DNA from 2 places in the Burkholderia theae genome. Region 2 is predicted to be linked to the other one. Evidence: predicted binding sites of a transcription regulator. Region 2 holds the regulator's gene; the other holds the start of a gene.
What was found. The regulator FNR, encoded in region 2, switches genes on or off when oxygen is low (the NO sensors DNR and NnrR bind a similar motif). The targets are predictions, from matches to a motif close to TTGATNNNNATCAA.
Positions count from the first base shown of each region.

Region 1: ACN22W_RS38035 (universal stress protein) is a predicted target of FNR. The motif match lies at 2,273-2,286, and genes of this name have one in related genera.

Region 1 is NZ_CP183463.1:1,221,919-1,227,471, reverse strand. Features, by position in the region: gene ACN22W_RS38045 (tetratricopeptide repeat protein) at 188-1,372, shown strand; gene ACN22W_RS38040 (DUF2964 family protein) at 1,508-1,699, opposite strand; gene ACN22W_RS38035 (universal stress protein) at 1,711-2,190, opposite strand; gene ACN22W_RS38030 (2-keto-4-pentenoate hydratase) at 2,478-3,239, shown strand; gene ACN22W_RS38025 (DMT family transporter) at 3,319-4,236, opposite strand; gene ACN22W_RS38020 (GNAT family N-acetyltransferase) at 4,471-5,025, shown strand; gene ACN22W_RS38015 (3-deoxy-D-arabino-heptulosonate 7-phosphate synthase) at 5,166-5,553, shown strand, end outside.
Region 2 is NZ_CP183462.1:2,711,784-2,717,336, forward strand. Features, by position in the region: gene ACN22W_RS29800 (SDR family oxidoreductase) at 1-232, shown strand, start outside; gene epsC (serine O-acetyltransferase EpsC) at 277-1,197, opposite strand; gene ACN22W_RS29810 (hypothetical protein) at 1,350-1,583, opposite strand; gene ACN22W_RS29815 (DUF3005 domain-containing protein) at 1,862-2,272, shown strand; gene ACN22W_RS29820 (universal stress protein) at 2,858-3,325, shown strand; gene fnr (fumarate/nitrate reduction transcriptional regulator Fnr) at 3,429-4,175, shown strand; gene ACN22W_RS29830 (LysR family transcriptional regulator ArgP) at 4,236-5,129, opposite strand; gene ACN22W_RS29835 (LysE/ArgO family amino acid transporter) at 5,236-5,553, shown strand, end outside.

The DNA of each region.
Region 1 (5,553 bases), on a different replicon from region 2:
ATCCGTCTATCTGCCTCGTCCCACGCGCGGTGGTGAACGGAATCCGCATTGAACTGCATTGGACGACCCGGCGATCCGCAGCAGGATTCGCTGGCCGCAGCCGCCGTGTGCCGACGGCGGCGCCTGTCGTTCGACGCATTTCCGGCCGTCGGTCAATAACACCTTCACTTATAAGAACCGAAAATCCATGACATCACGTCTTCTCGCCACGCTCGTTGCCGCCGCGCTTGGCTGCGCCGCGCTGCCCGCTGCCCACGCTCGCACCTACGTCGCGCCGACCGCGTCGTTCGGGAAAGGCGCCTACGTACACCAGTTCGTGCTGCGCGACCCCGTCACGCACCAGCCGCTGCCGAATGCGCGCTACCGGCTGTTCCTGCCCGGACAGGTCATCGCGGGCCTGCCCGTCAAGCCGGACCAGCACGACAGCGTGATCTTCGGCACGACCAACGCCGCCGGGCGCACCGTCAAGATCCGGTTGCCGAAATCGCATCCGGAGAAACAATGGGTGTTCAACCCGATCATCGGCGAAGGCGACATGGGCGAATCGTTCCGGCTGGAAGATTCATCCGGCAAGGCGCCGCTCCGTGGCTTTCCGTATGTGCTGGACGTCGACCGCGAATATCTCGCGTGCGGCTACTCGGATGCCAACGGCTACAGCTACTACGCGCAATCGCGCACGCCGCGGAACATCAATCTCTACACGGGGATACTCGCCGGTTCAGCCGACACCGACTGGTGCGCAGGCCCGGGTGCGGCCATCGCGAACAGCCAGAGCGATCCGGGTGCGCCGGACCTGTACACGCAATACCTCGGCAGCCTGGTCGCCAACGGCGACCGGATCAGCACCGAACTGCGGCAGCAGATCGTCACCAAGCTGCTGGCACTCGCGATCGCCGACCGCGATGCGGGCCGCGTCGCCGCCGTGCTCGACCTCGGCGACATCCCCGACGAGCGCCGGAACGACATCGGTTATCGCCTCGCCGACGCGGGTATCGCCGTCGATCGCGGGCTCGCGATGATCGATGCGCATCTCGCGGAATCCCCGGACGATGCGTATGCGCTGGACAGCAAGGGTTGGGCGCTGTATCGCCTCGGTCGCAACGACGAAGCGCTCACGTGGTTCGACCGCTCGATCGCGATCTTCGCGAAGAACAGCGACGACGACAGCGACGCGCGCGAAGCCTATGCAACCGGCCTGACGCACAAGGGCGAAGTGCTGTGGAAACTGGGCCGCCAGGATGAAGCGCGCAATGCGTTCGCGCAGGCGGCGAAGATTCAGCCGAAGAACGCGGAGCTGGCGGAAGCGCTGAAGCGGCTGGAGATACAGGTCGGGCAGGACGGCGCGAAAGCGCCGGGTACGGCAAGCGAGTAAACGGAACAACCGCGCGGCATGGCTGCGCGAAGCAATGACGCCGGCGTGGCGGCGGCTATCGCCGATCTTTCGCAAAGCGGTTGCCGGCCGCTTCCGGCAACGTCGGCCGAAAGAAACCGGCCGTGCACGCGCGCGTCATTCCTCGCCTTTCGCGCCCGGATTGAGCATCACGACGAAGCCGGCCACGCCGACGACCAACGCGATGGCGCCGCCGCGCAGCGCCATCGTTGCATCGAACAGCAGCCCGGTCACGACGGCCATCATCCCCGCGAGCGACACGAACACGGCAATCGCCGCGACGACGATCCGGTACTGACGGCGTATCATCGCGCGCCGCGTTACGCAGCAGCAGCGGCGGCCGACACGTCGGCGTCATCGCCGCGAATCAGCAACACCGGGCACTTCGAGCCGCGCACGAAGCGCTCGGCGACGCTGCCGAGCAGCACGCGGCGGATGCCGCGCCGCCCGTGTGTGCCGACCACCGCGAGATCGATCCCGCGCTCCTTCACGTAGCGCTGCAGGCGTTCCGCGATGTCCTCGCCGATGCTCTCGGTCTCGACGAGTTCGGCTTCGCCCTTCGCACCGGCCAGCGCGATGATCTGCTCGGCCTCGCGCAAAACCTTGAACCCGTCGCCGCGGATTTCCTCGACGAGCGCATGCGGGTCGATGCGACCCGCGTAAGTGAACAGCACCGACTTGTCGACCACATACACGACGCTGACGTGCGCGTCGCCCGCCAGTGCCACCTTCAATGCCTCGGCAAGCGCTTGTCTCGACGAAGCGCTGCCGTCGACGGCTACCATGATCTTCTCGTACATGCGAACCTCGCTGGGGTGAACTGCCGCGCGCCCTGTCGCGCGCGGCCATGTCACCATCATCGGCGGATGGCGGGTTCGAATGTTGACGGCGGTCAAGCCGTGCGGGGCCCGGCCATGTGGCAAAGCGACGCGTCGTACGCGTCCGCACCTCGCGCCTGCCCCCCCGGGTTACACGCCTGCCCGGCGAGCGGCCGCCACACTGCGACCGTGCCGAAGGCGCTATCATCGACTGTGCGACTTTCGTCCGGCCCTTTTTTGCCGGCTCACCTTCAACTCGCTCAACCGACATGACAACGACTACCGAACGCGTGGACGGCGCCGCCCAGCATCTCGTCGCCGCCCGCCATGCCGGCCAGCCCGGCCCGCTGTTGCCCGATGCACTGCATCCCGAGGACGTCGACACCGCGCTCGCGATCCAGCAGCGCGTTGCCGACCTGCTCGGCGAACCCGTCGGCGGATGGAAATGCGCGCTGCCGCCGCCCGATCGCGTGATCCTCGCGCCGATCTTCGCGTCGACGATCCGCGAAGCCGATGCGCCGTACCGCGTCGTCGGCGGGCCGATCGTGCGGATCGAACCGGAAATCGCCTTCGTGCTCGATCGCGACCTGCCCGCACGCGAGCAGCCGTACGACGAGCAGGACGTGCGCGACGCGATCCGTGAAGTGCGCATCGTGCTCGAGGTGCTCGGCTGCCGCTATGCGGAGCCGGCGCGCGCATCGAAATTCGAGCTGCTGGCCGACGGCCAGTTCAACCAGGGGCTGTGCGTCGGCCCGGTCGTGCACGACGGGCTCAACGTGCCGCTCGCGACGCTGGCGCTGTCGTTCGAAGGCGCGCTGAACCGCGCGATCGACGGCCGCCATCCGGACGGCGATCCGCTGAAACCGCTGGTATGGCTCGTCAATTTCCTCGCGTCGCGCGGCGATGCCGTGCGCGCCGGTCAGATCGTCACGACGGGCTCGTACGCGGGCGCGATCGACGTGCCGCTCGGCGATGCGCTGACGGTCCGCTTCGGCGAGCTCGGCAGTCTGTCGGTGACGTTGACGGCGTGATGCGCGCGCGGCACGCGGACAGGCCCGGCCTGCCGCTTGCCGCGGTGCGATGGACGCGCGGCCCGCTTCGTTGCGGTCGTCAGGTGCGTTGCTGCCCGGCCTTGCGTGACGGCAGCGTCATCGCGGCCACGCCCGCGACCACACATCCGAGCCCCAGCCACGCCGACACCGACAGCGACTCGCCGAGCAGCACGATGCTGATGCCGACGCCGATCGGAACCCGCAGATAGGCTTGCGCCGTCGTGCCGACCGAGCCGAGCGTCTGGACCAGCCGGAAGTAGATGGCGAACGCCAGCGCCGTCGAGAAGACCGCGAGCGCCGCCAGCGCCAGCAGCGATTGCCACGACGGATGAAGCGTCCACGGTCGGTCGACGACGATGCTGGCGGGCACCAGCACGATCGCGCCAACCATGAGCGAGCCGGCAGCCGGCGCCGCCGGCGACAACCCGTTGAACGACCGCCCGTAGATGGCCGCGCCCGCGTAGCAGACGGTCGCCGCGACGATCGCCAGTTGCGGGACGAGTTGCCGGCCGAGTCCGTCGAACGCGCTGACGCCGACCACCAGCGAGATACCGACCAGCCCCGCGACGACGCCGAACAGCTTCCGCGACGTCAGCGGTTCGTGGCGGGTGATCAGCCAGGTGCCGACGAACGCGAGCACGGGCGACGCGGAATTGAGGATCGTCGCGAGACCGGCTTCAACCGAACGCTCGGCCCACGCGATCAGCGTGAACGGAACGACGCTGTTCAACAGCGCCTGCACGACGAAGCGACGCCAGACCGCGAGGTCGCGCGGCATCGGAATGCGCCGGATGCGCATCCACAGCAGCAGCACCGAGCCCGCGATCAAGGTCCTCGCGGCGATCAGCGTCAGCGGCGGAATCGTTGCGACGCCGATCCGGATAAACGTGTAGGACGCACCCCATAACGTCGAGAGCGTCAGGAGCAGGAGCAGATCGGCGACGGCGGGATGGCCGCGGGGCACGGCTGGCTGCATGTCGGGTCGCTCGCGTTAGCGGTCCGTGGCGAGGTTGGGATCGGCCCGCTTCACTTCGGGTCGTATGAGCGGATTATGTCGGCGGCCGGGCGCGAACGCTTCAGCACGATGCGAAATATGGATTGCCGTGTGGTCGGCCGCGCCTGACGGATGCCGGCTTCGTTCGGCGGTTCATATATCCTTGGCTGACGTGACGTTCAGGACGAACCGCGGCAACGAAAACGGAGTGATTCAATGGGTGAAACGACCGGCGCGATCAAGGGCCCCGCCCGCTACCGAGCAGCGAACGAACACGACGTCGACGCACTCGTTCAACTGGTCAACGCAGCGTACCGCCCGACGACAACCGCGGCCGGATGGACGCACGAAGCGGCGATCATCGAAGGCCCGCGGATTACGTCGTCCCAGCTCGTCGATACGTTGCAGGCACCGGATTCCGTATTGCTGGTCGCGGAGGTGGAAGGACGCATTGCCGGCTGCATCGAAGTCAAGGCAACCGGAGACGCGGCCTACATCGGTACGCTGGCCGTATCGCCGGCCATGCAGGACCACGGACTCGGGAAAGCATTGCTGAACGAGGCCGAGCAATTCGCCCGCCGGCGCTGGAACATCGGGAAGGCTGTCATGGTCGTCCTGTCGGTGCGTCACGAACTGATCGACTTCTATTTGCGCCGCGGTTACGCGCGAACCGGCGAGTTGATGCGCTACCCGTTCGACGCCGGCGTCGGCATGCCGCGAGACGAAAACCTGACGATCGAGACATTGACCAAGGACTTTGCGCGCGACTGATGTTGCGTGCGATCGCGTCCCGCTCCGCCGCAACCCCATCGCCATCGGCTCGACCCGATCCGTCGTGATAACGTTGCACATCATCGCGCGACCCGGCCCGAACCCCGGGCATGCGAACCGCGCTCACCCCGATAACCGACATGTCGCTGACACCGCTTCCCGCCTTGCTCGACGAAACGCTGCGCACCGTCGCGCGGCGTTACCGCCTGCCGCCGCTCGACAGCGCGTCGTCGCTGACCGATGCCACGAACCCGGCCACCGTCCTGGCGACTACGATCGAGGAAGCGCGCCGCCTGCGCGGCGACGGCCAGCCTCCCGGCGCGGAATTGCAGCAGCGCTTCGTCGATGCGCTCGCGCGGATGATCCGCGACGCCGTGGATACGCGATCCGGCGATCCCGCGTTTCAGGCCGCGGTGCTGCGGCACGATGCGCCGAGCGTGCGCGAATACGCGTCGCTGTCCGCGCATGCCGATCAGGACCGGCGCGCGCTGCACTCGGCCGTCAACGCGATTGCGCACCCGGCCAAGC
Region 2 (5,553 bases):
GGGGCTGATGCTGCCGAGCGACGACCAGACACCGGCCGATTTCGAACACGCGAGCCGCGCGTCGACGCCGCTCGCGCGCATCGCGGGCCCCGACGACGTCGCGAGCGCGATCCTGCTGCTGACGGGCAACGCGTACAACGGCGTGGATTTCGTCGTCGATGCGGGGCAGAACCTGATCCGCGTCGACCAGGACGTGCTGTACAAGCACCGCTCGCCCGCCGGCAAGCACTGACGCACGCGCCGTGGCGGCCGTGCGCCGTGCACCACGCCACGGCTTTACGGCTTCTCGGCGCTCCCGCCTTCGCGGACCTTGCCCTGCGCGACACTCGTGCCGGCCGGCACACTGTGCGTAAGCCACACGTTGCCGCCGATCACCGAGCCGCGCCCGATCGTCACGCGGCCGAGAATCGTCGCGCCCGCGTAGATCACCACGTCGTCCTCGACGATCGGGTGCCGTGCGTTGCCCTTGACCAGCGTGCCTTCGCCATCGGCCGGGAAACTCTTCGCGCCGAGCGTGACGGCCTGGTACAGGCGCACGCGCTCGCCGATGATTGCCGTCTCGCCAATCACGACGCCGGTGCCGTGGTCGATGAAGAAGCTCGGGCCGATCTGCGCGCCGGGGTGGATGTCGATGCCGGTGGCCGAGTGGGCGATTTCATTGATGAATCGTGCGAGCAGCGGCACACCAAGCTGGTGCAGCGCGTGCGCGAGCCGGTGGTGCATCATCGCCAGCACGCCGGGGTAGCACAGCAGGATCTCGGTGATGTGCTGCGCGGCCGGATCGCCCGCGTACGCGGCCTGGATGTCGCTGACGAGCAGCGCGCGAACGGCCGGCAACTGGCGGCCGAATTCGCGCGCGATCTCGAACGCGCGTTCGTCGAGCTCGGCGAACGGCGTGTCCGCATGCTCGGGCAGGAACGGCAACGCGCGGCGGATCTGCTCGGACAGCACGCGCAGCGTGCTTTCGAGCGTATGGCCAACGTAATAGTCGACGCTTTCGTCGGTCAGATCCGGCGCGCCGTAATGCGTCGGAAACATCGACGCGCGCAGGCCGGTCACAATCTTGCAGATCGCGTCGCGCGACGGCAGTTCGCGAATACCGCGCGGATGGCGCGTGCGATGGAGTTCCTCGCGCGACTCGCGCAATCCGGTGACGATTTCTTCGAGGCCCCACTGACGGGCGGGTGATGTCGACATAGGCCAATGCATGCAACCGCGCTCGATCGCACGGCCGCTAATAAAGTGACGGGTTCCGCAAGATTACCGCGTTTTGTGTCGGGGAGCGGCACGCCGGAACTCGACCGGCGGCCGGTGCCGTGGGCGGCCGACGCCGCGGGCGATTGGCCGCATCAGATCGTGATGCTGCTCGCGTCGATCCAGCGCACGGCCCAGTCGCGCGCGTGCGCGATCGCGGCGTCTTCGTCGTTGAACTGGAGCTCGATCGGGAAAAAACGGTTCGCAACCAGCTCGCCGTCGCTCGATCGGGAGATCACGACGTAGGGCTTGAACGAACCGTCGCTGGCGCGCGCGGGCGCGCAGTTCAACAGATAACCGCGGTGCGTGAAGGCAGTAGTCGCTTGCATGAGTCCGCCACCTCTAGTCCCTTGCTTTGTTGTTCACTACCCGTCTTTAAGGGTGCTGCGGCGCCCCGGCGCGGGCAGAGGCGGCGAGATCGCATCCCCTGTCGCCGCTTCGCAGGAAAAGAATCATACTCTGTAGAAAACGCGTCTTCTAGCTGAAATAAATCATGACAAATCAGTGCGCGTCGCGCGACCGCGGCGATCGCCCGCGCGCCTTTTCCCGTCATGCCCGGAACGGGATTTGCTTCGATCCGGACCGCTTCGCCGCCAGGAGAGCCGTGATGGAACCATCCGGTCAAACAGGTCTTGCGCATCCGCACAGCGTCGAGCTCGACAACGACGACACCCACGACAGCACGGTCGACACCGACGGCAAGAACCGCGAAGCATGGCTGCTCGCCGGCGGCGGGCCGATCCCGCCCGACCAGATCACGGGCAGCAACGCGTCGCTCGTCAATGCGGTGCCCGAAGCCGGCGACGGATTCGCCGGTTTCGACAGCCGCCCCGGCGGCAACCATCCGGCATTCGCGCTGCGCGCGGGCTACGTGGTGATCGAGAAAGGCTTCGCCGCGCCGTCGCCCGCGGACGACCAGCAGTTCGGTCCCGTCCACCGGATGTACGGCAGCGCGTACTGGCCCGGCCACGGGCGGAAGCCGGAGCGCGTGATCGAGCTGACGGCCTTGCCGAAGTAGCCGGCGCGGCGTTTGAATCGATCGTTCGTTTGCAAACTGGCGTCGGTCGACGGCCGATGGTTGAGGATCGGCGCACGCGACGGGTGCTCGAACGAACGATTCCGCGCATCGGCACCGGCGGATCGATGCATGCCGCGCATCGCGATCACGCACCTCCGTTGATCGAAGTCATGTCGAAACGGCGCGGTTGCGGTTGAATAACGATGCGTGCGGTTCGTCAGACTGGCTGTTGTGCCGTGTCGAACCGGCATGCGTGCGTCGCGCGATGCGCGATTTCGATGCCCGCGCATTCGTTCCACGCGACGATGCCGTCTTCATCCGTGTTCGTCATGCGTTCGATTGTCGAGCGCCTCGCGGAGACTGCACCGACCACGGATGCGACCCGACCATGCGACACGCGTCGCGCAGCGCAGGTTGCATCACGTGCATGGCTGCTCTTCCGCAGCACCGGAAACATCGCGGCCGCGCGGCAGGACCGGCACCGCACTGCAAAGTCCCCGCCATTGGTTTACTCTGCCTCGCAGCAATGCTGAGCCTGATCGGCCATCCGGCCGACTTCGTTTCAACCCGCCACTCGGAGACACTATGTACAAGCGTATTCTGGTTGCCGTCGACGGCAGCGACACGTCCCGCCATGCATTCGATGCCGCGCTGGCGCTCGCGAAAGCACACGGCGCCGAGCTGCAACCGTTCTACGTCGTCGAAAACGCCGCGATCTACTACAACGTGCCCGGCTACGATCCGTCCATCCTGCGCGATCAGCTCGTCGCGCAGGGCGACGCGCTCGCGAAGGATTTCACGAAGCTGATGCAGGCAGCGGGCGTGAAGGGCGAGACGCGGCTGAACGAAGCAACGTCGCTCAACGACGTGTCGTCGCTGATCCTCGAAGGCACGAAGGCATTCGGTGCCGATCTGCTGGTGCTCGGCACGCACGGCCGCCGCGGGTTCCGCCGTCTCGTGCTCGGCAGCATCGCCGAACAATGCGTGCGCCACGCGACGCTGCCCGTGCTGCTGATTCCGGCGGCCGCCAACGTCGACGAGCAACCTGCCTGAACGGCGTTCGGCATGCGCGCGCGGTCGCGACGTTTTGTCACCCGACAGCGGCAATTTGCGGTGGGACAATGATTCCGTCGATTCAACGCCGGAGTAAACGATCATGCTGACGCCCGTCGCTACACGTCCCGCCGCCACGCCTCATGCCGGCAGCTGGGCTCCTCGCCAGGCCGCGCACTGCTCGTCGTGCGCAATGCGGCACCTGTGCATGCCGCAGGGCCTGGCGCCCGAAGCACTCAGTCGCCTCGAGTCGGTCATCTGCGCGGCTCGCCCCGTCAAGCGCGGCGAAGCGCTGTTCCGCGAAGGCGACGCATTCGACAATCTGTATGCGGTGCGCTCGGGTTCGCTGAAAACCGTCGCGACACGCCATGACGGCCGCGAACAGGTCACGGGCCTGCATCTCGCGGGCGAAGCGCTCGGCCTCGACGGCATCTGCGACGACACGCATCCGCGCACCGCGGTCGCGCTGGAAGACAGCTCCGTCTGCGTGATTCCGTACAGCGCGCTCAAGACGCTGTGCTCGGAAGCCGGCTCGATGCAGTTGCGCATGCACAAGCTGATGAGCGAACAGATCGTGCGCGAAACGTCGCAAACGATGCTGCTCGGTTCACTGAATGCCGAAGAACGTGTCGCCGCTTTCCTGCTCGACGTGTCGTCGCGCTACCTGAAGCGCGGTTACTCGCCGTCGGAATTCAACCTGCGGATGACGCGCGAAGACATCGGCAGCTATCTCGGCATGACGCTCGAAACGGTCAGCCGCACGCTGTCGAAATTCCAGAAGCGCGGCCTGATCGAAATGCAGGGCCGCCACGTCCAGATCGTCGACTTCGACGGCCTGCATCAAGTCTGATGATGTCGCCCGGCGCGCGCTTGCCGCGCGCCGCGCGCGTCCCCCGTATCGCGCCGTCGATCAATCGAGAAACAGCGCGGCACGCGTCTTGAGCGCCGCGCTGAAATCGTCGAGCCAGCCGATCGACAGGCGCCAGCTCTGCCAGTAAAGATCGATGTCGGTGGTTCGTCCCGGCGACATGTCGACCAGTTCGCCCGCCGCCAGTTGGCGATCGACCATCCGGTCCGGGCACATTCCCCATCCCAGCCCCGTTTCGCATGCGCGCAGGTAGCCCGCGACGTGCGGTATCCAGTGCTGCGGCGGATCGAGGTCCGCACGCGTCACGCGCCGGATGAAGCGCGCCTGCAGGCCGTCCTTCGGATTGAACATCACGCACGGCGCGCGGCGCAGCGCGTCGCGCGTGACGCCCTTGCCGAAATAGCGCTCGTGAAATGCCGGCGAGCACACCGCGCGATATCGAATGCGCCCGAGCCGCGTCGAGCGGCAGCCCTGAATCGGCTCGGCCTGCGCGGTCACCGCGCCCTGTACGCTGCCGTCGCGAATGCGCGCCGCCGTGTAGTCCTGGTCGTCGATCACGAGGTCGAGCAGCATCTCGCGCTCCGTGCAGAACGGCCCCACCGCATCGATAAACCACGTCGCGACGCTGTCGTCGTTGACGGCCACGCGCAACATCGGCCATGCGCTCGTGATCGAGCCCGGCAGCGCCGGCATCCGGCCGCCCAGTTCGGCCTCGAGCAATTGCACGCGTTCGGTATGCCGGCACAGCAGCGCACCGGACGTCGTCGCGACGCACGGCTGCCCGCGCTTGACGAGCACGCTGCCGACGCGCTCCTCCAGCAGTTTCACGCGCTGCGACACGGCCGACGGCGTGACGTTCAGCTCCTTGGCCGCGCGCTCGAACGAGCCGTACCGGATCACCGCCGAGAGCGCATCGAGCAGGGCGTAGTCGAGCATTAGATTTCCTTAATCTGCATTAGGTGATTTAGCTTCTCTTATTTTCATGCTGACCGCAGACTAGCGCTACCCGATTATTCCGTCTACTGCTGCTATCGCTGTCATCATGAACTGGCTTGCTTTCTCTCACGGCGCCGCCCTGTGCGCGTCGCTCATCGTCACCATCGGCGCGCAGAACGCGTTCGTGCTCCGGCAGGGCATCATGCGTTCGCACGTCGGCAAGATCGTGCTGCTGTGCGCGCTGTCGGACATGCTCCTGATCGGCGCGGGCGTCGGCGGTGCGTCCGCGCTCGTCGAACGCTATCCGACCTTCGTTCATGCGGTGCTGTATGTCGGCCTCGCGTATCTCGCGTGGTTCGGCATCAACGCGCTGCGCCGTGCGCTCAAGCCGGGCCACGAAACGCTCGACGTGCGCGGCGACGCG